DNA from 3 places in the Halomonas marinisediminis genome. Region 3 is predicted to be linked to each of the others. Evidence: riboswitches for the same ligand, from Rfam matches in the RefSeq annotation. Region 3 holds a riboswitch; each other region holds the start of a gene.
What was found. A riboswitch is a leader RNA that binds a small molecule or an ion and turns the genes downstream of it on or off. The one in region 3 is predicted to bind thiamine pyrophosphate.

Region 1: it holds a riboswitch for thiamine pyrophosphate, as region 3 does, so the genes downstream of both, thiM (hydroxyethylthiazole kinase) here and tenA (thiaminase II) in region 3, are expected to answer to the same signal.
Region 2: it holds a riboswitch for thiamine pyrophosphate, as region 3 does, so the genes downstream of both, thiO (glycine oxidase ThiO) here and tenA (thiaminase II) in region 3, are expected to answer to the same signal.

What each region holds. Positions count from the first base shown of each region.
Region 1 is NZ_SLTR01000003.1:141,818-149,427, forward strand. It holds gene E0702_RS03950 (ATP-binding protein) at 1-97, shown strand, start outside; gene nhaD (sodium:proton antiporter NhaD) at 499-1,884, shown strand; TPP riboswitch at 1,973-2,071, shown strand; gene thiM (hydroxyethylthiazole kinase) at 2,104-2,925, shown strand; gene thiE (thiamine phosphate synthase) at 2,915-3,529, shown strand; gene E0702_RS03970 (DMT family transporter) at 3,570-4,445, opposite strand; gene E0702_RS03975 (serine hydrolase) at 4,558-5,982, opposite strand; gene E0702_RS03980 (TSUP family transporter) at 6,094-6,861, opposite strand; gene E0702_RS03985 (3-keto-5-aminohexanoate cleavage protein) at 7,061-7,610, shown strand, end outside.
Region 2 is NZ_SLTR01000001.1:335,242-342,851, forward strand. It holds gene E0702_RS01565 (argininosuccinate synthase) at 1-1,016, opposite strand, end outside; gene rnt (ribonuclease T) at 1,193-1,861, shown strand; gene E0702_RS01575 (Grx4 family monothiol glutaredoxin) at 2,012-2,347, opposite strand; gene argF (ornithine carbamoyltransferase) at 2,512-3,438, shown strand; gene E0702_RS01585 (hypothetical protein) at 3,517-3,822, shown strand; TPP riboswitch at 3,889-4,009, shown strand; gene thiO (glycine oxidase ThiO) at 4,071-5,177, shown strand; gene thiS (sulfur carrier protein ThiS) at 5,164-5,391, shown strand; gene E0702_RS01600 (thiazole synthase) at 5,391-6,209, shown strand; gene ggt (gamma-glutamyltransferase) at 6,369-7,610, shown strand, end outside.
Region 3 is NZ_SLTR01000002.1:75,873-83,482, reverse strand. It holds gene E0702_RS02125 (hypothetical protein) at 1-2,232, shown strand, start outside; TPP riboswitch at 2,293-2,416, shown strand; gene tenA (thiaminase II) at 2,489-3,157, shown strand; TPP riboswitch at 3,260-3,382, shown strand; gene thiC (phosphomethylpyrimidine synthase ThiC) at 3,462-5,351, shown strand; gene E0702_RS02110 (porin family protein) at 5,412-5,912, opposite strand; gene E0702_RS02105 (diacylglycerol/lipid kinase family protein) at 6,131-7,000, shown strand; gene E0702_RS02100 (EamA family transporter) at 7,021-7,610, opposite strand, start outside.

The sequences.
Region 1 (7,610 bases), on a different contig from region 3:
CGAGCGCCTGCTGGCTCGCCACGGCGGCACGCTCGATCTCGGCCCCGCTCCCGAGAGTGGTCTGCGTGTCGTGGCGATGCTGCCCCGAGACGCCTGAGCCTTCGCGCCCCTCCGCAATCTCCCCCTACTCGTCGGCCAACGACGCTTGCGGCTCCCCATCGGTCGGCACTGTCTCGCCCCCAGCTTCACCTCCTCCAAACGTCATCCCCAACACCCGCCTGTCGACATAGTGCAGTAGCCCCAACTGCGAAAACAGCACCAGGAAACACCAAAAAATGGCCTTGAGCACAGAAATATCCTCTTGAAAGGCCTAAATCAGCCCTTGAGGGCAGATTCTCAGGCTTCTCTTAAGGCAGCCTTAAGGCGAGGTCGCCTATCCTGTCGCCTCCCTTTCCCCCCCGACGCCTCACTACCACCATGACATCTTCCCGATACACCCTTCGCCAAGCGCCTTCCCGCCTCGGCGCGTTTCTCCTTTTTGGTCTTTGCTGCCTGACCATGCCCTCGCTGGCCATGGCCAACGCCGGCCCCCTCGATCTCACCGGATCAGGCGTCGGCGTACTCTCGGTGGCCCTCTTCGTGCTCGCCTACGCCCTGGTCATGTCCGAAGAAGTGCTGCATATGCGCAAGTCGAAGCCGGTGCTGGTCGCCGCCGGTCTGATCTGGGCGCTGGTGGCCTGGGCCTATACCGGCGCCGGGCTGCCCGAGCAGGCCGAAACCGCCTTCCGTGAGACGCTGCTCGAGTACAGCGAGCTGCTGCTGTTCCTGCTGGTCGCGATGACCTACATCAACGCCCTGGAGGAGCGCCGAGTCTTCGATGCGCTGCGCGCCTGGCTGGTGCGCAAGGGCTTCAGCTATCGCAGCCTGTTCTGGATCACCGGCTTCCTGGCCTTCTGGATCTCGGCGGTCGCCAACAACATGACCACCGCCATGCTGATGTGCGCGGTGGTGCTCAAGGTGGCCGAAGGTGATGACCGCTTCATTCGGCTGTGCTGCATCAATGTGGTGGTGGCATCGAATGCCGGGGGCGCCTTCAGCCCGTTCGGCGATATCACCACGCTGATGGTATGGCAGGCCGGTCAGCTGCCCTTCGGCGCATTCTTCCAGCTGTTGGCGCCCTCACTGGTCAACTTCCTGGTGCCGGCGCTGGTCATGAACTTCTTCATCCGCAACCGCAAGCCGCCTGTGCTCACCGAGGAGGTATGGCTCAAGCGCGGTGCTCGACGCATCATCCTGCTGTTTCTGCTCACCGTGGCCATCTCGGTGCTGTGCCACTCGATGCTCAGCCTGCCGCCGGCGATGGGCATGATGTTCGGCCTGGGAATGCTCCAGTTCTTCGGCTACTTCCTGCGCCGCAGCCTGCCGCGCTCGCTGGATAGAAAACGCACCCGCTATGCTCAACGCGGCGACTGGAAGAAGCTCGAACAACTCGGCAGCGTGGTGCCCTTCGATATCTTCAGCCGTATCGCCCGCGCCGAGTGGGATACCCTGCTGTTCTTCTATGGCGTGGTAATGTGCGTGGGCGGACTGGGCTTCATGGGCTACCTGGCGCTGCTCTCCGAGACGCTCTACGGTGGCTGGAACCCGCTGTGGGCCAACATCGTGCTGGGCATCGTCTCGGCGGTCGTCGATAACATTCCGGTGATGTTCGCCGTGCTCTCCATGGCACCCGACATGTCCGAGGGCCATTGGCTACTGATCACCCTGACCGCCGGTGTCGGTGGCAGCCTGCTCTCCATGGGCTCCGCCGCCGGCGTGGCACTGATGGGACAGGCTCGCGGGATCTACACCTTTGCCGGTCATCTACGCTGGGCCCCCGCCATCGCCCTGGGCTATGCGGCCAGCGTGGCGACGCACCTGATGATCAATCACTCCCTGTTCTAGGTTCTAGGTTCTAGGTTCTAGGTTCCAGGTTCCAGGCTCTAGGCTCGATGCCCAGGCTTTACAGGCTTATCCGGGGCAGGGATAGTGATGCCCACGACAGGGGCGCTGCGGCATCCACCGCGGTTGAGACGTACCCTTGGAACCTGACCCGGATCATGCCGGCGTAGGGAGTCGTGCAGCCCGCTCCAGCGGCTGCACCTCCCACGCCCGGGAGGAATGATGACTACCGCCACCCGCGGACCGATCGACTCCGCCGCCCACCTGGCGCGCCTGCGCAAGCGGGCGCCGCTGATTCACAACATCACCAACCTGGTGGCCATGAACCCCATGGCCAATGTGCTGCTGGCGCTAGGCGCCTCGCCGGCCATGGTGCATGCCCGCGAGGAGGCCGCCGAGTTTGCGGCACTGGCCGATGCACTGACGATCAACATCGGTACTCTCTCGCCCCATTGGCTTGATGCCATGGAGGAGGCCGCCGAGGCCGCACAATTGGCGGGCAGGCCCTGGGTGCTGGACCCGGTAGCGGTGGGCGCCACTCGTTATCGTCGCGAGGCGGGCCAGCGCCTGCTGGAATGCCGGCCGACGGTGATCCGCGGCAACGCCTCGGAAATCCTCGCCCTGGAGCGCCAGGGCAGTGGCGGGCGTGGGGTCGACAGCAGCGACCCCATAGAGGCCGCCGAGGAGGCCGCGATCAGCCTCGCGCGCCGCACCGCCGCGGTGGTGGCGGTCACCGGAGAGATCGATCTGGTCACCGATGGCCGGCGCCTGGCCCGGATCTCGGGCGGCCACCCCCTGATGCCCCGGGTCACCACCCTGGGCTGTGCCCTCACCGGGGTAGTCGCCGCCTTTTTGGTGGACGCCGAGGATCCCTTTGCCGCCACCACGGCGGCGCTGGCCTGCTACGGCGAGGCGGGGCGCCGCGCCGGTACCACCGCAACAGGCCCCGGCAGCTTTGCAGTGGCCTTCCTCGACGCCCTCTACGCCCTCGACCACGACCAGCTTGTCACCCTGCCCACTCTGGAGGTGTCCGATGCGCCTTGATCTTTCCCTGTACCTCGTGACCGACCCGATCCTATGTGCCGACCATGGCCTGGAGAAGACCGTCGTGGCCGCGGTGCGCGGTGGCGCCACGGTGATCCAGCTGCGCGACAAGCACGCCGATGACGGCGAGTTGATCGACCAGGCCCGGCGACTGAAGGCAGCGCTTGCCGGCAGCGGCGTGCCGCTGATCATCAATGACCGTCTGACGGTGGCGGTGGAGAGTGGCGCCGATGGCCTGCATATCGGTCAGGACGACGGCGAGGTAGCGGCGGCTCGAGCGGCACTGGGGGAACAGGCGATCCTGGGGCTTTCGGTGCAGACCCTGGAGCAGATGGCCCGCCTCGACGTCGAGCGTCTCGACTATCTGGGACTCGGCCCGGTCTTCGCCACCCCCAGCAAACACGACCATGCGGCTCCCCTGGGCTTCGAAGGGTTGGCCAGCCTGGTGGCGGCCAGCCCCCTGCCGAGCGTGGCCATCGGCGGGCTCAAGGCGGAGCACGCCGAGGCGGTGCGCCAGGCCGGTGCCCAGGGGCTGGCGGTGATCTCGGCGATCTGCGGCATGCCGGACCCGGAGGCCGCGGCACGTGCCTTCAATCCCAACTAAATCATGCCCCGACTGAAGCCTGCCCCGCCTGATGCCTGAGTCAGGCGGTCGGACGCCGTTCGAGCGAGGTGCGCCGCTCGTGGTAGGCGATTGCCAGGCCACTGGCAATGATCAGACTGCCGCCGACGAAGACCCAGATGTCCGGCACCTCGCCCCAGAACCACCACCCCAGCAGCACCGCCCATAGCAGCGCGGTGTAGTCGAAGGGCGCCACCAGGGCGGCCGGTGCGTAGCGAAAGGCCAGGGTCAGTCCGGTCATGGCGCCCACGCCGAGGAAACCCGCCACCAGGAAGGCCGGCCAGTGCAGCGGGGCTGGCATCTGCCACACCCAGGGGAGCGTCGTGGCAGAGACCAGCAGCGGCACCAGGGTGCTGTAGAACACCAGCGCCCAGAGGTGCTCGCGGCTACCGTAGCGTCGTGCGGTGATCATCATCAGCGCGTAGAACACCGCCGCGCCCACCACTACCAGGGCGCCCAGCTGGAAGCTCTCTCCACCGGGTCGCACCACCACCAGCACGCCGACAAAGCCCAGCGTGGTGGCCAGCAGCGTCGGCCGGTCGACCCGCTCACCCAGCAGCGGCACCGAGAGCAGGGTGACGAACAGCGGGGCGGCGAAGGCGATGGCGGTCGTCTCGGCCAGGGGGAGCAGGGTCAGCCCCCACATGAAGCAGATCATGGTGCTGGTGAAAATCAGCCCACGCAGTAGATGCACACCGGGGCGCCGGGTAGTCAGGGTGCGCAGGCCGCCATTGAAACGCGCGATCAGCGCAATCAGCGGCAACGACACCAGGGTGCGAAAGAAGATGATCTGCAGCGGCGAGTGCACTTCACCCAGCCACTTGGTGATGGCATCCCCTAGCGCCAGGCAGAACACCCCCAGGCACATGAAGCCGATTCCCTTGAACGACTCAGACATCGCGACTCCCCTTCCCGCTCCTCAAGCGTGACAAAAGCACCACCCCGCCGATCAGGGATCGACGGGGTGGTATCGAGATCAGGCTAGAAGGTTCGCAGGCAAACGGCAAGAACTAGAGGGTGGCGTTGACCACCATGCAATCGATGCCATCCTGAACCAGACTGCGACAGGCGCGATAGGCCTGGTTCTCGTCGAGATTGACCAGGCGAGCACGGAACAGCGATTGCGGCCCGGGTACCTCATGGACATCCACGCGGGCATTGGCCAGATCGCTGGCCAGTCGATCGGCGGCACGGCCTGCCAGGTTGCGGGCGTTATCGGGACTGCTGAAGGCGCCGACCTGGATACCCCAACTGCCGCTACGCCCCAGCGGCTCGAGGCGCTGGGTGGTGCGGGTGACCGCTGCATCGGCCTGGCCGATCAGTTCGCGGATCGGGTCGTTGGCGGAGCCCTGCGCGGTCTCTGGCAGCGCCGAGGCCGCACGGGGCAGCGGCTCAGGCGCCTCCAGGCTGGCCACTTGAACCGCCGGCGCCGGCTCGGGCTGCAGGCGACGCGTGACCCGAGCGTTGGGTTCTGGCTCCTGGCGGCTAGCCACCTGCACGGCCGGCGGCACCGATGGCAGCGTGCGGCTGGGAAGCGGTGCCGTCCGGGGCATATCCATGCGCTCACCCGAGAAGTCGGCCTGGGCGACCCAGTCACCGCGCCCGAACAGCGAGGCCCGCACGAAGCCGCGGTTCAGCAGGTCCGCCATATGGGCGTCGCGGGAGGCCGCGGTGAAGCCTCCCATGACCACCGACACCAGCCGACGTCCGTCGCGCACCGCCGAGGTCGCCACATTGAACCCCGAGGCGCGGATAAAGCCGGTCTTCAGGCCGTCGGCACCGGCATAGTTGTCGAGCAGGCGGTTGTGCCCGGTGATGGTCTTGCCCTTCCAGTCGAAGCTGGTGCGCGAGAAGTAGTGATAGTACTGGGGGAAGTCCTGCATCAGACGCAGCGACAGGGTCGCCATGTCGCGGGCGGTGGTGGTCTGGCCGGCGTCGGGAAGACCGTTGGCATTGCGGAAGGTGGTGCGACTCATGCCCAGCTCACGCGCCTTGTCGGTCATCATGCGGGCGAAGTTGGCCTCGCTACCGCCCAGCGCCTCGGCCACCACCACGGCCACATCATTGGCCGACTTGATCACCAGCGCTTCGATGGCGGTCTCCACCGGGATCGTGGAGCCTGCCTTGACATAGAGCTTGGAGGCCGGCTTTCCGGCCGCATAGGAGGAGACCGGCAGCGCATGATGCAGGCTCAGGCTTCGTCCCTCGATCGCCTCGAACAGCAGATAAAGCGTCATCATCTTGGTCAAGGAGGCCGGGTAACGCGTCTCCTCGGCGTTGGCGGCATGCAGAATCTCGCCGCTTTCCACATCGACGACGATGGCCGCATAGCGAGGGTTGGCCTGCGCCACCCCGGCCAGCAGCACCCCCAGGCTTACCAATAGCCCGAATGCCAATCGCCGTGAGCGGCCCATGGCCATGATCGCGGTCACCATAGTGTTCTCCCTCGAGTGTCCCTAAACGCTTTAGCTGAGGATTCTAAAGGCATTATGGCCAGCAACGCGTCAGTTTACAGTGGCAGTCGCCAAAAAAAGAGGCATTCTCCTTTATCTCCACCCCATGAGACGTGACGCTCCCAGCCACACCAACCGTAACGCGAGCAGCGTCAGCGCCCAGTTGAACAGTATGTCGAAGCGGTGTTCCGAGAGTCGACTCAGCAGACGCAGCCCCAGCCAGGTGCCAAGGAACCCCGATGCGATCATAGCCAGCATCAGCCCCAGCCAGTCGCGGAATACAAAGCCGGCCATGCCGAACACGAAGGCCTTGGTCAGGTGCTGCGCGCTCATGCAGGCCGAGAAGGTAGCCACCTTGGTCAGCCGGTCGGCCTGACCCTGCTTGATGAAGGCGGCCACCAGGGGCCCACTGGCACCCACCAGGCTGGAGAGCAGCGTGGTCAGGGCGCCGGCCAGCAGCACCCCGGCACGCCCGAGGGCACGCCTGGGCAAGCCCGGCCCCCAGCAGCTGTAGAGCACGAAGGCGGCGATGCACAGCTCCAGCAACCCGGCAGGCAGGCGTATCAGTAGCCAGGCCGCCGCCAGGGCACCCAACACCACCCCGGGCAGGAAGGCCGCAATCACCTTGCGGTCGACATGACGCCAGGTCAGCGCTACCCGCCCGACATTGGAGCCCGTCTGCACCATGCCATGCACCGGGATCAGCGCCGCCGCCGGCATCACCTGGGCCAGAGCCATGATCAGCAGCAACCCGCCGCCAACCCCTACCGCCGCGGTAAAGGCGGAGGTAAACACGGAGATCACGATCAGCAGTAGATTGATGCCGGCGGAGAGCGGCGACAGCAGGTCGAGCAGCAGCATTGGGGCTCCCGGGGAGGATTTATTGCGGCGTCCAAGGGTAGCGAGAAAGCGCTCCGCAGGCCCCTATTGATTGAGTGTATTCCGTTTCGGGCCCCAAAGATGTCGTCTTTAGTCAACCATATGTCGCTTAGCGCCAACAATATGCAGCGATGGCTGGCCACACTATGCGGGTCAAATCCTCCAACACAGGGAGCGGAGCATGAACCGCAACGTTATTCTGACCTGCGCCGTCACCGGTGCCGGCGACACCACCGGCAAGAACCCCAATGTGCCGGTCACCCCGCAACAGATCGCCGATAACTGCATCGAGGCCGCTCGCGCCGGCGCCAGCATTGCGCATATCCACGTGCGCGACCCGGAGACCGGCGGCATCAGCCACTCCCTGGACCACTTCCGTGAAGTGATGGAGCGCGTTCGCGAGGCCGACGTCGACATCGTCATGAACATCACCGCCGGCGGCGGTGGCGACTGGATCCCCGATGTCGAGGACCCGACCCGCGGCGGCCCGGGTACCGATATCCAGACCCCGGCCCAGCGCCACGAGCCGGTGGGCGAACTGCTGCCCGAGCTGTGCACCCTGGACTGCGGCAGCCTCAACTTCGGCGATATGGTCTATATCAACACCGCCGACTGGCTGCGCGAGCACGCCCGCCTGGTGCAGGCAGCCGGCGTCAAGCCGGAGCTGGAGTGCTTCGACCTGGGCCACGTCTGGTTCGCCCGCCAGCTGCAGCAGGAGGGGCTGATCGACG
Region 2 (7,610 bases), on a different contig from region 3:
TTGCGCTGGGTCTCGTCGATGGCGGCCTGCAGCATGCGACGCTCAGGGCTCCACCAGTAGCCGTTATAGATGACCTCGGCATACTTGGGCATCAGCTCATCCTTGAGGTGGGCCTCTTCACGGTCGAGCGTCAGCGACTCGATGGCGCGGTGTGCCTTGAGCATGATGGTGCCTCCGGGCGTCTCGTAGCAGCCGCGAGACTTCATGCCGACATAGCGGTTCTCGACGATATCGAGACGGCCGATGCCATTATCGCCACCCATCTTGTTGAGCTTCTCGAGCACCTCATGGGGCTTCATCGGCACCCCATCAATGGCCACGATATCGCCTTGGTCAAAGGTGAGCTCGACGTAGGTGGGCTCGTCCGGGGCGGCCTCCGGCGAGACGCTCCAGCGCCACATGTCCTCTTCTGCTTCGGCCCAGGGATCCTCGAGGATGCCCCCCTCGTAGGAGATATGCAGCAGGTTGGCATCCATGGAGTATGGCGACTTCTTCTTCTGACCGGCGAAGTCCACCGGGATGTCGTGCTGCTGGCAGTAAGCCATCAGCTTCTCGCGGGAGTTGAGGTCCCACTCACGCCACGGGGCGATCACCTTGACACCGGGCTTCAGCGCGTAGGCACCGAGCTCGAAGCGCACCTGGTCGTTGCCCTTGCCGGTGGCGCCGTGGGAGATGGCGTCGGCGCCAGTCTGGTTGGCGATTTCGATCAGACGCTTGGCGATCAGCGGGCGGGCGATGGAGGTACCGAGCAGGTACTCGCCCTCATAGATGGTATTGGCACGGAACATCGGGTAGACGTAGTCGCGCACGAACTCCTCGCGAAGATCCTCGATGTAGATCTCCTTGACGCCCAGTGCCTGAGCCTTGGCACGCGCCGGTTCCACCTCCTCGCCCTGACCGATGTCAGCGGTGAAGGTCACCACCTCGCAGTTGTAGGTTTCCTGCAACCACTTGACGATTACGGAGGTGTCCAGGCCGCCGGAGTAGGCCAGCACCACCTTCTTGACATCGGACATTCGAGGAGCTCCTTTCTGATGAATACGAGAGACCTGCCAGTATAGCGCGCCAACCTGGCCTCGAATACCGCCCATCCACGGGACCTCAAGGGAGCGAGCTGCTAGACTGCGCGAATTCGAGCCGGGCCGCGGCCAGCCTGCCCGTGACATCAATGCCAAACACGAAGGAGAGGTGCATGAGCGAGGCAATCGCCCGCGACCTGATGGCACAGCGATTCCGCAGCTACCTGCCGGTGGTGGTCGACATGGAAACCGGCGGTTTCGATTCCGAGCGCAATGCGATCCTCGAGATCGCCGCGGTCACCCTGACCATGAACGCCGAGGGTTACCTGCTCCCCGAGTCGACCTATGCCTTCCACGTGGAGCCCTTTGCGGGTGCCAGCATCGAGCAGTCGGCACTGGACTTTACCGGCATCCGGCTCGACGATCCCCTGCGTCGCCAGGTGGCGGTCAACGAGTCCGAGGCGCTCAACGAGATCTTTCGTCCCATACGCAAGTCGATCAAGGCCCATGGCTGCACCCGCGCCATCCTGGTCGGCCACAACTCGGCGTTCGATCACGGTTTCCTCAATGCCGCGGTGAACCGCTGCGGCATCAAGCGCAATCCTTTCCACCCCTTCTCCAGTTTCGATACCGCCTCCCTGGCCGGCCTGATGTACGGCCAGACGGTACTGGCCCGGGCCTGCCGGGCCGCCGGCATCGAATTCAACAACAGCGAGGCGCATTCGGCTCGCTATGATACCGAGCGCACCGCCGAGCTGTTCTGCGCCATGGTCAACCGCTACAAGGAGATCGGCGGCTGGGCCCAGACTCAGCGCGAACAGGGGATGGAAGAAGCACCGTAAGCTGGAAGCTGGAAGCTGGAAGCTGGAAGCTGGAAATCAGTATTAAACTGCTCCCCCACACAGCAAACATCCCCGCAGCATGGCTGCGGGGATGTTTTTCTTCGAGCTCCAAGCTTCCAGGCGCAAAGCGCCGCTTTTCAGGCTTGACGCTTAAGCGTCGTCCTTGTGCTTGGCGGCCGTTTCCTTGATCAGCGTCTCGAGCTCGCCGTTCTGGTGCATCTCCATCACGATGTCGCAGCCGCCGACCAGCTCGCCCTCGACCCACAGCTGGGGGAAGGTGGGCCAGTTGGCGTACTTGGGCAGCTCGGCCCGGATATCCGGGTTATCCAGAATATTGACGAAGGCAAAGCGCTCGCCACAGGCCATCAGCGCCTGCACCGTCTGGGCGGAGAAGCCGCACTGGGGCAGCTGCGGGGTGCCCTTCATGTAGATCAGGATCGGGTTTTCGCCGATCTGGCGCTGGATGTTTTCGAGGGTGGTGCTCATGGCGTCTCCCTATGGGTGTAGCGGACAACAGAGGTCGCGAATGCCGGGACGATCAATACCTGATCCCGGCGGTAGGTCTTGGTGCCAGCCATTCTACTGATCCACAACGCGTTGCGCATCCCCCGGCGGCTGGCTAGGATGAGCGCTTTTGCGAGGAGCACCGCATGGCCACTCGGCACTTCCTGACCCTGATGGATGCCAGCCCTGAAGAGCTGAGCTACATGATTCAGCGCGCCATTACCATAAAGAACGCGCTCAAGGTGGAGGGGCCCACCTACACCCCCTTCCCGAATCACACCATGGCGATGATCTTCGAGAAGTCCTCGACCCGCACCCGGGTCTCCTTCGAGACCGCCATGGCACACTTCGGCGGCCATGCGCTGTTCCTCTCTCCCCGCGACACCCAGCTCGGCCGGGGCGAGCCCATCGGCGACACCGCTCGCGTGCTCTCCGAGATGGTCGATATCGTGATGATCCGCACCTTCTCCCACGCCGGACTCGAGTCATTCGCCGAGGCCAGCAGCGTGCCGGTGATCAACGCGCTGACCGACGACTATCATCCGTGTCAGCTGCTCGCCGATGTGATGACCTGGACCGAGCTACGCGGCAGCGTAAAGGGCAAGACCGCAGTATGGATCGGCGACGGCAACAACATGTGCCACTCCTGGATCAATGCAGCCCGCCAGTTCGACTTCCAGCTGCGCATCTGCTGCCCAGAAGGTTATGAGCCGCGCCAGGATATCCTCGAGGCCGCCGGCGATCGCGTCACCCTGCTACGTGACCCCGTCGAGGCCGTGACCGGCGCCGATCTGGTAACGACCGATGTCTGGGCCTCCATGGGACAGGAGGAGGAGCAGGCCAAGCGTGAGGCGGCCTTCGCCGATCTTCAGGTCACCGAAGCACTGCTCGATCGCGCTCACCAGGACGTGCTGTTCCTGCACTGCCTGCCGGCCCATCGCGGCGAGGAGATCAGCGAGACCCTGCTCGACGATCCGCGGGCCGTGGTCTGGCAGGAGGCGGGCAACCGTCTGCATGCCCAGAAGGCATTGATCGAGTTCCTGCTGCTCGGTGAGGTCCACGACGCGCCGTGACCCCCACTAGACCTTGGTCTTATCCGACCAAGGTTGTATAATGCGCCGCAGCAATTTCCACCAAGGAAGACGCGGCGCATGACTACCCCTTCAATCGACACCTTCGGGATGCAGCGCAGCCTGCGCCAATGCCTCGCCAACATGGCCGCCCTGCTCTATCGCCAGGGCCACGTGCTCGAAACCGTCACCGTACCCCATCGTGGCCTCGACCCCTCTGCGCTGGAAACGCTGAAGAGCGACAGCCGCGAATGGTCGGTCTGTCAGCGCATCCTCGAATCAAGCGAGGCCGCCACCTGGAACGACCAGCGCCGCTTCGTGCTGACCGGCATGGGGCGCGAACTGCTCTTCGACATGTTCGGAGAGGGCGCCGCCGACTGCGCCTGAATCCCGCCTGCCCCAGAAGGCCCGCCGACGCTCGATTGCGTCGGCGGGCCTTCTTGGTTATGTTGGCAGCTCTTGTCGGGGCGCCCCTCTCACCGTCATGCGGTATCAAGGGGCTGAGATCGGTATGGCCGAACCCGTTGAACCTGATCAGGTTGATGCCTGCGGAGGGAACAAGTTCGTGCCCCCAGCCCGTCCCTACCCTGCATCCAGCCTGATCTCCACACTGCCAACTGCCGGATGCACGCCTCATGAACGCCACCCCACAACGCCGCTTCGCCATCGCCGGCGCCGGCCTGCTCGGCCGCCTGACAGCCTGGCACCTGCTGCGCGACGGCCATGCCGTCAGCCTCTACGATGCAGGTGACCTTGACACGCCGCCCGCCGCAGCCTGGACCGCCGCCGGCATGGTCGCTCCCCTGGCCGAAACGGTTGTCAGCGAGCGCAGTGTCTATGAGATGGGGCAGATGGCTCTCGATCGCTGGCCCGGATGGCTGGCCGAACTCCAGGCGTCGGAGCTATGGCACCAGCACGGCAGCCTGGTGGTTGCCCACCCCCAGGATGGCAACGAGCTGATCCAGTTCCGCCGTGACCTTGCCGACACCCTGGGAGAAGGCGCCCTCTATCAGGAGCTGGATGGCAGCGGCATACATCATCTGGAACCCGATCTGACTCGCTTCCGCCACGGCCTGTTTCTTGCCGACGAAGCACACCTGGATAACCGCGAGCTGCTCACACGGCTGCTGGGGGCGATACGCGAGCTTGGCGGTGAGTGCCATGCCCATACCCCGGTGAAAGTGCATCCCGGCGAAGTGACCACCCCAACGGGAACGCACCACTTCGACCTGGTGATCGACTGCCGTGGCCATGGCGCCAAGACCAATCACCCCACCCTGCGCGGCGTGCGCGGCGAAACACTGCATGTAACGACCAACGAGATCACACTGACGCGGCCGGTGCGCCTGATGCATCCGCGCTACCAGCTCTATGTGGTCCCCAAGCCCAATGGACGCTTCGTCATCGGCGCCACCTCCATCGAGAGCGAAGATCGCTCACCGATATCGCTGCAATCCTCCCTGGAGCTTTCCAGCGCCCTCTATACTCTGTCACCGGCCTTCGCCGAGGCACGCATCCTTGAGCAGGGTGTCAACCTGCGCCCCGCCTTTCGCAACAACCTGCCCCGGGTTACCCTAAGCGATGGATTGATTAGCGCTAATGGACTGTTTCGCCACGGTTATCTGCTTGCCCCAGCCGTGGTTGAGCATCTATTGAGCGAGATTCGTGGCCACGGTGACAACCCCTTCGCCGACCTACTGGACGGCTCCGCCCCCAGGAGACCCTGTCGTGAAAGCGAGTGACCCCATGCATGAGATCACCCTGAGCCTCAACGGCGAGCCCGCCCGGCTTCCCGAAGGCACCCCCCTGACCCAGGCCCTGGAAGCGTGGGGGTATGGAGAGCGTCGCGTGGCCGTAGCCATCAACGATGCCTTCGCACCGCGCTCCACCTGGCCCGAGCGCACCCTCGGCGAGGGTGACCGTATCGATATCGTGGCCCCGGTAGGAGGCGGCTAATGCACACCCAATCACCCCATGACGATGCGCTGGTGCTCTATGAAGAGCGCTTCAACAGCCGTTTCCTGCTTGGCACCGCCCTCTACCCGTCGCCCCAGGTGATGCAGGGCGCCATCGAGGCCGCCGACTGCGCGATGCTGACCCTGGGGCTGCGTCGCCAGAATCCCGGCGGCGGTAACGCCGATGGCGACGGCGATGCCTTCTGGCAGATTCTGCGTGAAAGCGGCTGCCACCTGCTGCCCAACACTGCCGGCTGTCGCTCTGCCCGGGAAGCCATCACGCTCGCCGAGATGTCCCGGGAACTGTTCGACACACCCTGGATCAAGGTCGAGGTCATCGGCGACGACTACAACCTTCAGCCCGACCCCTTCGGTCTGCTGGAAGCCGCTCGGGAGCTGGTCGAGCAGGGCTTCAAGGTGCTGCCCTACTGCACCGACGATCTGGTGCTATGCCAGCGCCTCCAGGAGGCAGGCTGCCAGGCCCTGATGCCCTGGGGCGCACCGATCGGGACCGGGCGTGGCCTGATGAACCGTTACGCCCTGCGCACCCTGCGCGAGCGCATCGACGTGCCACTGATCATCGATGCCGGCCTCGGGGCTCCTTCCCAGGCCGCCGAAGCCATGGAGATGGGCTTTGATGGCGTGCTGCTCAACACCGCCGTGGCCAAGGCTCGTCGCCCGGCACAGATGTCGGCCGCCTTCGCCCGCGCCATCGAGGCGGGCCGCGAGGCCTATCTCGCCGGCCTGATGGAGCGTCGCCAGACCGCCAGCCCCAGCACGCCGACCCTGGGCCAGCCCTTCTGGCACGCCACACCCTGACACGACCGCCGGCCAGCGTCATCACGCTAGCCGGTTTGACAGCAGCGAACTATCCAACCTAACTGAATGGGCGGAACCCCGGACGCTGCCGCCCTCGATTGCCATAGCGTCCCGCCTCCCGAGGCAGCACCCCTGATCGTTATAAAAAGGAATAACACTATGACCGATCGTTCTCTATCGTTCCCTGCACCCCGGGCGCTGACCATCGCCCTCCTCTCGGCGAGCCTGCTGGCATCTCCAGCCGCCTTCTCACAACAAGCCATTCTCGAGGGTGAGCGCTTCCACCCTCAGGAGAGCTCCCACGGCATGGTGGCTTCCAGCCACTTTCTTGCCTCCGAGGTAGCACGGGATGTGCTCGCGGCTGGCGGCAACGCCGTGGACGCGGCGGTAGTCGCCGGCTTTGCCCTGGCCGTCACGCAGCCCCGCTCCGGCAATATCGGGGGTGGCGGCTTCATGCTGATCTCCGATGAACAGAGCGATGAAGTCATCGCCATCGACTACCGAGAGACCGCACCGGCAGCGGCCTTCGAGACCATGTTCCAGGATGAGAACGGCGAAGCGGTCACCGAGCGTTCACGCTTCACCCACCTGGCTGCTGGCGTGCCTGGCACCGTGGCCGGCCTGGCCATGGCACTGGAGAAGTACGGCACCCTGAGTCTTGCCGAGGCGCTGGAGCCGGCCATACGCCTGGCGGAGGAGGGCTTTGTCGTCCCCCCGCGCTTCGTCAAGGGACTGCAGGATACCCGCGGCCGATTCGAGGCTTGGGACGCCAGCATGGCCAAGTTCTTCAAGGAGGACGGCAGCGCCTATCAGGTCGGCGACCTATTCCGACAGCCCGATCTCGCCGCCACCCTCAAGCGTATCGCCGAGGAGGGGGCGCGGGAGTTCTATGAAGGCGAAACCGCTCGCCTGATCGTCGCCGAAATGGAACGCCACGACGGTCTGATCACGCAAGAAGATCTGGCCGGGTACCAGCCGGTGATTCGCGAACCCAGTCACGGCACCTACCGGGGGCACGATATCTACGCCATGAGCCCGCCCTCCTCCGGCGGCGCCCATATCGTGCAGATGCTCAACATCCTCGAGGAGTACCCCATCGGTGAAATGGGCTTCGGCTCGGCCGATAGCATGCACTTGATGGCCGAGGCCATGAAGCGCGCCTATGCCGATCGCTCCGAGTTCCTCGGCGATACCGACTTCGTGGATGTGCCACTGGCCGGGCTCACCTCCAAGGGGTACGCTGCAGAACTGCGCGCCCAGATCGGTGAACAGGCTACCCCCAGCGCCGAGATTGCCCCCGGCAATCCGGTTGATTACGAATCCAACGAGACCACCCACTTTTCCATCGTGGATGACAACGGTCTTGCGGTATCCAACACCTATACCATCAACTTCAGCTAT
Region 3 (7,610 bases):
GACGAGCGCCACTGGCTGGAAGGCGGATCCCGCTATCGGATCGAAGGTAGCGGGGCCATCGAGGCCGAGGTGGCACAACGGGCTCGCCTGACTCTCGAGCTCGACCAGGTGGTGATGTCCGAGGCGATGACCGACACCGCCTCACAACGGCCTGTGATCGGCGGTGATGGGTTCCGCCTGACCCTCGAGACCCCCGTGCTGCGCCTGGATGCGCCACCGGATACGCTGCAGCGCGCGGAACTGCAGTGGCGCAACGTCGAGGCGCAGGATGTTGCCAGCTTCGATCACTACCTTCCCGCGCCGGTGCCGCTAACGCTGCTGGGGGGCTCGGCACGGCTAGAGGGAAATCTGACGTATGCCGACCAGCGCCTCACCGGCGGATTGGACCTGACGGGCGACGCCATATCGGTCCGTCTCGGCGAGCAGCCCCTGCGCGGCCGGCTGGACCTGCATCTGCCCATCGTCGAGCTCGACATTGGAGAGGACAGTGTGGACGTTTCCGGCACGCGCCTACATCTCGAGGCCGCCGCCTCGAGTGAGGAGGCGCCACTCTCCGCCCTGCTCGAGCTACCTGTCGCCCGCTTCCGGTCGCCGCTGAACTGGCGAAAACTCGATGACGGCGCCCAGGCAGACGCCGAGAGCGAGCTTGCCACCCGCGTCGAGGTCGAGTGGCGGGATGCGCGCTTCCCCGACGTGGCGGTGCTAGATGGCTATCTGCCGTCGTCGTCTCCGCTGCGACTCCATGGCGGTCGAGCCAGCAGCGACGGTCGGCTGCTGTTCGCCGGGGAGCGCGCTCAGGGACGAGTCACCCTGAGCGGGGATGCCATCGAAGGCCGCCTGCTGCAGGAGGCCTTCAACGGCGAGCTGGATCTGACCCTGGAGCTGCGCGACCTCCACCCCGCCAGCCAGCGCCTGGACCTCTCCGGCAGCCGCCTGACCGTCAAGGCATCGACGAACAGTGCCGAACCTGTGCAGACTCAGCTGGTGGCCCGCCAAGCAAGGCTCCAGGGCGGCCGCGACTGGCCCGGCAGCGATACGCCGGCCAGGCCTCTCTCTGGCACGCTACGCCTGGACGGCCTGCTCGACCGACTCGACTTTATCAACGCCTTTCTGCCCGCAGAACATGGCGTGACCATCCAGGGCGGCGGACGCCTGAGCACCGACCTGCGCTTCGCCGACGGCGATATCGTCGCCGGCAGCGAGCTCAGGCTTCACTCCGACCGGCTGGCGACTCGCTTTCTGCACTACGAGGCTTTCGGTGACGGCTCGCTGATCCTTACGACCACTGACCCCGGAGCAGAGCTTCATCTGTCGATGCCTCGTTTCGGCCTGCGTCGCCAGGCGGACGCAGGCGCCCTGATCGAGGGGCGGCTGCTGGAGATTCGCAGCCAGGCACGCCATCTCGATATGTCCCAGGGGCTGAGCGAGCTGAATACGCGCATCGAGATCCCCTATCTCGTGGCACCGGATCTCGCCGCGTTCAACGACTATCTGCCCCCGGGTAGTACCCTCGAGCTGCTCGCCGGTCAGGCGCGCCTCGCCCTTCAGCTGCAGCTCGAGGGCATGCGTGCCCAGGGCCGGCTGGAGCTGCATGCACCGGAGGCTCGACTCGCCGTGCATAAGCAGACCCTGGATGGCACCCTGCATCTGGATACCCGACTCACCGACGGCCATCTGGACACTCTCGACTTCGATATCTCCGGCTCACGGCTCAGCCTGGACGGCGTGCGTCTGACCGATGCCGCCGGCAACCTCAGCCGCGGCTGGTGGGCACGGCTCACCCTCCCCGAGGGACGCCTGCGCTGGGAGACGCCGCTGACCCTCGACGCCAGACTGGAGCTGGCCATGCGCGACAGCGGCCTGCTGGTGAATCTACTCGTCGACGCCGCCCGAGAGCGACGCTGGCTGCGCAAACGCCTCACCCTCGGCGAGGTGCAGGGCGAGGCACGCGTTATCCTCGGCGACAACAGCGTGCGGTTGGAGAACCTCGACGTGCGGGGCGGCGATCGCCTGGAGCTTTTGGCCAACCTGGCCCTGCGCGATTCACGGCTCGTCGGCCGCGCCTTCGCCCGCTACGGGCCGCTGCGGCTAGGCATCGGCATCGACGATGGCGGGCGTCGCTGGCAGCTGCGCAACGCCCGGGCGTGGTACGCCAGTGGCCGGCCGGCCAGCGAGCTGGTACTGCCCGAGAGCGAGACATGGTTCGACAGCCTACGCCTCGAGACCGACTGAGCCGGGCGACTGGAAAGCGGCGGGCGACTGGAAAGCGGCGAGCGACCTGCTAGACTGGGCGTTCGCTTGACGGGGTGCCGGTGGAACCGGCTGAGATCGTCCCATGGCAGTGACTGTCATCACGACGAGGCCCGTTGAACCTGATCCGGTTAGTACCGGCGTAGGAATCAAGCGGTAGCCAGGCCACCTCTCTGCCCCTACCCTCCGCCTACGCCCTCTACCACCTGCCGGATTGCTTAGCTTGACCGGAGGCATGATGGGCTATCGATTCAGTGACCTTACGCAGGCCTGCCACGAAGACTGGCGCGCCTATATCGAGCACGACTTCGTGCGCCAGCTCGCCGCCGGCACCCTGCCGGAAGAGGCATTTCGCCACTACCTGAAGCAGGACTACCTGTTTCTGATTCACTTCGGGCGAGCCTATGCGCTGGCGACCTACAAGAGCCGCGATATCACCGAGCTGCGCCATAGCCTGGATGGCCTGAAGACCATCATCGATGTCGAACTCGGCCTGCATATCGACTACTGCCGCGAATGGGGTATCTCGGAGACCGACCTGGCCGGCCTGCCAGAAGCCCGCGCGACCATGGCCTATACCCGCTATGTGCTGGATACCGGCAACCGTGGCGATCTGCTCGATATGCACGTGGCCCTGGCCCCCTGCCTGGTCGGCTATGGGGTCATCTCCCAGTGGCAGGCCAAGCAGCCCTTTACCGTTCGCGGTGAGGCCAACCCCTTCGAGAAGTGGCTGCAGATGTATGAGAGTGACGAGTTCCAGGCCGCCATGCGCGACGAGATCGCCTGGCTCGACGCCCGCCTGGCCGATGTCACGCCCGAGCGGTTCGAACAGCTGGCCACCATCTTCCGCGACGCCACCCGCCTGGAGATCGATTTCTGGCAGATGGGGCTGGACCTCGCCGACTGATGGCGTATATCGGTTATTGAGACGGGAAGCGACGGAGAAGGCTGTCAGCCCGAACTAAACAGGCCTTATGATGCAATACGGCCCGCCTGGTGGCGGGCAACACCACGCTTGACGGGGTGCCGTTGAAGACGGCTGAGATCATGCCTCTCTCACCAGAGACACAGCATGGATCCCGTTGAACCTGAACTGGTTAGGACCAGCGTAGGGATCAAGCGACAGGCCGCGTGCGCCCGACGCCGTGGCCCCTGTCCTCCCCGCCTGTGTCCTCCCTGAACAAGACCCCGACAATCCAGGGGAGAACACCATGAGCAAGACCGCCCACTTCCTCGCCGAGAGCGCCCGCGTCGACGAGGCCGCCATCCAGCCGCTACCCGGCTCGCGCAAGCTCTACATCGAGGGCTCGCGCCCCGATATCCGTGTGCCTTTCCGCGAGATCACTCTCTCGCCGACCAGGACTTCAGGCGCCGATGAGGAGAACCCACCGCTGCTTGTCTATGACACCTCCGGCCCCTACACCGACCCCGAGGCCAAGATCGACCTGCGAAAGGGCCTGCCCGAGCTGCGCCGGGCATGGATCGATGAACGCGGCGACACCGAGTGGCTCGACGGTCCGACCTCCGAATACGGACGGCGCCGGGCCAACGACCCGATGCTCGCCAACCTGCGCTTCGACCTGACCCGCACGCCCCGTCGCGCCAAGGAAGGAAAGAACGTCACCCAGCTCCACTACGCCCGCCAGGGCATCATCACCCCGGAGATGGAGTTTATCGCCATCCGCGAGAACCAGCGTCGCCAGGCGCTGGGGACGGCGGAGGTCGAGCGCATCCTCGGCCACCAGCACGCCGGCCAGGGCTTCGGCGCCCGCCTGCCCGAGGAGATCACCCCGGAGTTCGTGCGCGACGAGGTGGCCGCCGGCCGGGCGATCATCCCCTGCAACATCAACCACCCGGAGTCCGAGCCGATGATCATCGGCCGCAACTTCCTGGTGAAGATCAACGGCAACCTCGGCAACTCGGCGGTCACCTCCTCCATCGAGGACGAGGTCGACAAGATGACCTGGGGCATCCGCTGGGGTGCCGACACCATCATGGACCTCTCCACCGGGCAGAACATCCACGAGACGCGCGAGTGGATCATCCGCAACGCCCCGGTGCCGATCGGCACCGTGCCGATCTACCAGGCCCTGGAGAAGGTCAACGGCGTGGCCGAGGACCTCACCTGGGAGGTGTTCCGCGATACCCTGATCGAGCAGGCCGAACAGGGCGTGGACTACTTCACCATCCACGCGGGGGTGCTACTGCGCTACGTGCCCCTGACCGCCAAGCGAGTCACCGGCATCGTCTCCCGGGGCGGGTCGATCATGGCCAAGTGGTGTCTCTTCCACCACCGGGAGAGCTTCCTCTACACCCATTTCGAGGAGATCTGCGAAATCTGCAAGCGTTACGATGTCGCCTTCTCGCTGGGCGATGGCCTGCGCCCCGGCTCGGTGGCCGACGCCAATGACGAGGCACAGTTCGCCGAGCTCGAGACCCTGGGTGAGCTGACCCGCATCGCCTGGAAGCACGACGTCCAGGTGATGATCGAGGGACCGGGCCACGTGCCCATGCACCTGATCAAGGAGAACATGGACAAGCAGCTCGTCGAGTGCGACGAGGCGCCCTTCTACACCCTGGGGCCGCTGACCACCGACATCGCGCCCGGCTACGATCACATCACCTCCGGCATCGGTGCGGCGATGATCGGCTGGTACGGTTGCGCCATGCTCTGCTACGTGACTCCCAAGGAGCACCTGGGCCTACCCAACAAGGACGACGTGAAGACCGGCATCATCACCTACAAGATTGCCGCTCATGCCGCCGACCTGGCCAAGGGCCATCCGGCCGCCCAGCGCCGCGACAACGCCCTATCGAAGGCGCGCTTCGAGTTTCGCTGGGAGGATCAGTTCAACCTCGGCCTGGACCCGGATACCGCTCGGGAGTACCACGACGAGACGCTACCCAAGGACTCGGCCAAGGTGGCGCACTTCTGCTCCATGTGCGGTCCCAAGTTCTGCTCAATGAAGATCACCCAGGAGGTGCGTGACTACGCTGCCAAGCACAATCTGGACGGCGATGCCGAGGCCGTGATGCAGGGCATGGAGGCCCAGGCGGAGAAGTTCCGCGACCAGGGCGCCGAACTCTACAAGCCAGTCTGACAAGACGACGCCCCCACCGAACGGTGGGGGCGCTTGCATCGACGGAACTGCCAGCGAGTATCAGAAGCGGTAGCGCACACCCACGCTTGCCGCATCGAAGGTGTACTGATCCTCGTCGAGGTAGCGCATGTAGTCGGCACCCAGTGCCACATTGGGCGCCACGTCGAACTCGGCACCGGCGCCGTAGGAAAAGCCGGACTCGCTATCGACATCTCCATCCACCTCGGTCATGCCGGCCAGGCCATAGAGACGAAACTCCTGGGAAACCGGCAGGATGCCCTTAGCGTAGAGCCCCACCAGGGAGTCCAGCTCGACCGGACCATCGGAGCCGCCACCTCCCAGGTGACCCTCCACGGCGAAGAAGTCGTTGAACTTGAGGCCACCGTTGACCCGCAGGCCGACACTGTCGCGGCTGCTTGCCGGGCCATCCGGGTTCAGCTCCCAGAACATGGCGTCACCGCCCACATAGCCCTGGGGATAGGGAGGCTGCTGGGCCTGGGCGGCGGTCGCAACGGCGGCAAGCAGGGCGGAAGTCACAGCGGCAATGGTAAGGGTCTTCATAACGCACTCCTCATTAACGAACAGTGTTTCCTAACACCCCCAAGTGTGGCCCCTCTACGACGAAGTATCAAGGGACAAATGTGCAACGTTGCGCTATAAGGGTGTCGTCCAGTTGCGACATACCATGACCCACCCCGCCTGGCTATACTCCTCTATCACGCAGGTGCCACGCAGATACCTACGCAGGCAGGGCTTACTCATCGGGAAAGGACCCAGGGATGCGTTACTGGTTGATCGCCAACACCCGTGCCGGAAGCGGCTCCCGCGGCGCAGACTTCTGGAAGCCGCGCCTCGAGCGGGCCGGTATCACGCCACACCAGGTTCGTGACCTGGGCGATGATGACTGGGAGACAGAGCTTGATACCGACGACACCGTGCTGGTCGCCGGCGGCGACGGCTCCGTCAACCGGGCCGCCAGGGTGTGCCTGGACCGGGGTGCCACCCTCGGCGTGCTGCCCTCCGGCACCGCCAATGACTTCTCGCGCAACCTCCACCTGCCGGATGATCCCGACGCCCTGTGCAGGGTTATCGCCAGGGGACGAGTCGAACGGGTCGATGTCGGCTGGCTCGACGACCAGCTGTTCCTCAATGTGGTGCATATCGGCCTGGGCACCCTGCCGACGACCCAGGCCTCGACGCGCCTCAAGCGCTGGCTGGGTCGCTTCAGCTATGCGGCCATGCTGCCGCAGCTGCGCCGCCTGGGTCTGACGCGTGGCTTCAAGGCCACCATCCACACCGATGACGAGCGCATCGAGGGGCGCTGGCTATCCCTGGCCATCGCCTCGGGGAGCTTCTTCGGCGGCGGCACGCGAGTCCCGGGTGCCTCACCCCGGAGTGGACGACTGACCCTCATTGCCGTGCGCCCTCGCCCCTGGTGGGAGCTGCTGTGGACCTTTCTGGTGACTCGCTATAAAGGAGCGACCCCCAGCGATAACGACAGCGTCGAGCAGTACGCCACCGCCGACTGTCGCATCCAGATGGAGCAACAGCATCGAATCACGGCCGACGGCGAACTGCTCGGCAAGTTCGCCGAGCTGCAGTTGCGTATCGACAAGGGCGCCCTGCCGGTGATTACCGGCAAGCGATAGGCGCCTCTTGCTCCCGCCCTTCACTCCTGTTTCGAGAGACTCAGTATCACGATGCCCGCCAGCACCATGCCGCCGCCCAGCAGCTGCACGGACGACAGCGTCTGGCCAAGTACCAGGTAGCCGAGCACCAGCGCCGCCACCGGCTCCATGTTCATGGCCGGGGCGTTACGCGCCATGTCCAGGCGCGGCACGCTGATAAACAGAATGGAGAAGGCCACGCCGTAGCACAGCGCCAGCGCGGCCAGCCCCCAGGCTCCAGCAGCGCTCTGGGGCAGGTCCATGCCGCCCGGTACCAGGCCGGCGGCGCCTGCCGCCAGCATGCTGACCAGTACCGTGAGCATGGTCAGCAGGCTGCGCAGGGTACTGCCCACGACGGCCAGGCGATGCTCGGTGATCCAGATGGCCACGGCGAACACCAGCGCGGCAGTCAGCCCAAGGCCCACGCCAAGCAGCCAGTCGGGCCCCATGGCAGCGGGATCGGCAAGCCAGGTCGGCACATCCAGCACCACCACCAGGCCGGCGAGAATCACCCCCATGACCAGCGCCGCGCGCAGCGTCGGTCGCGGCCCACCCAGCGCCCAGCTGAGCAGCGCCAGCTGGATCGGCGCGG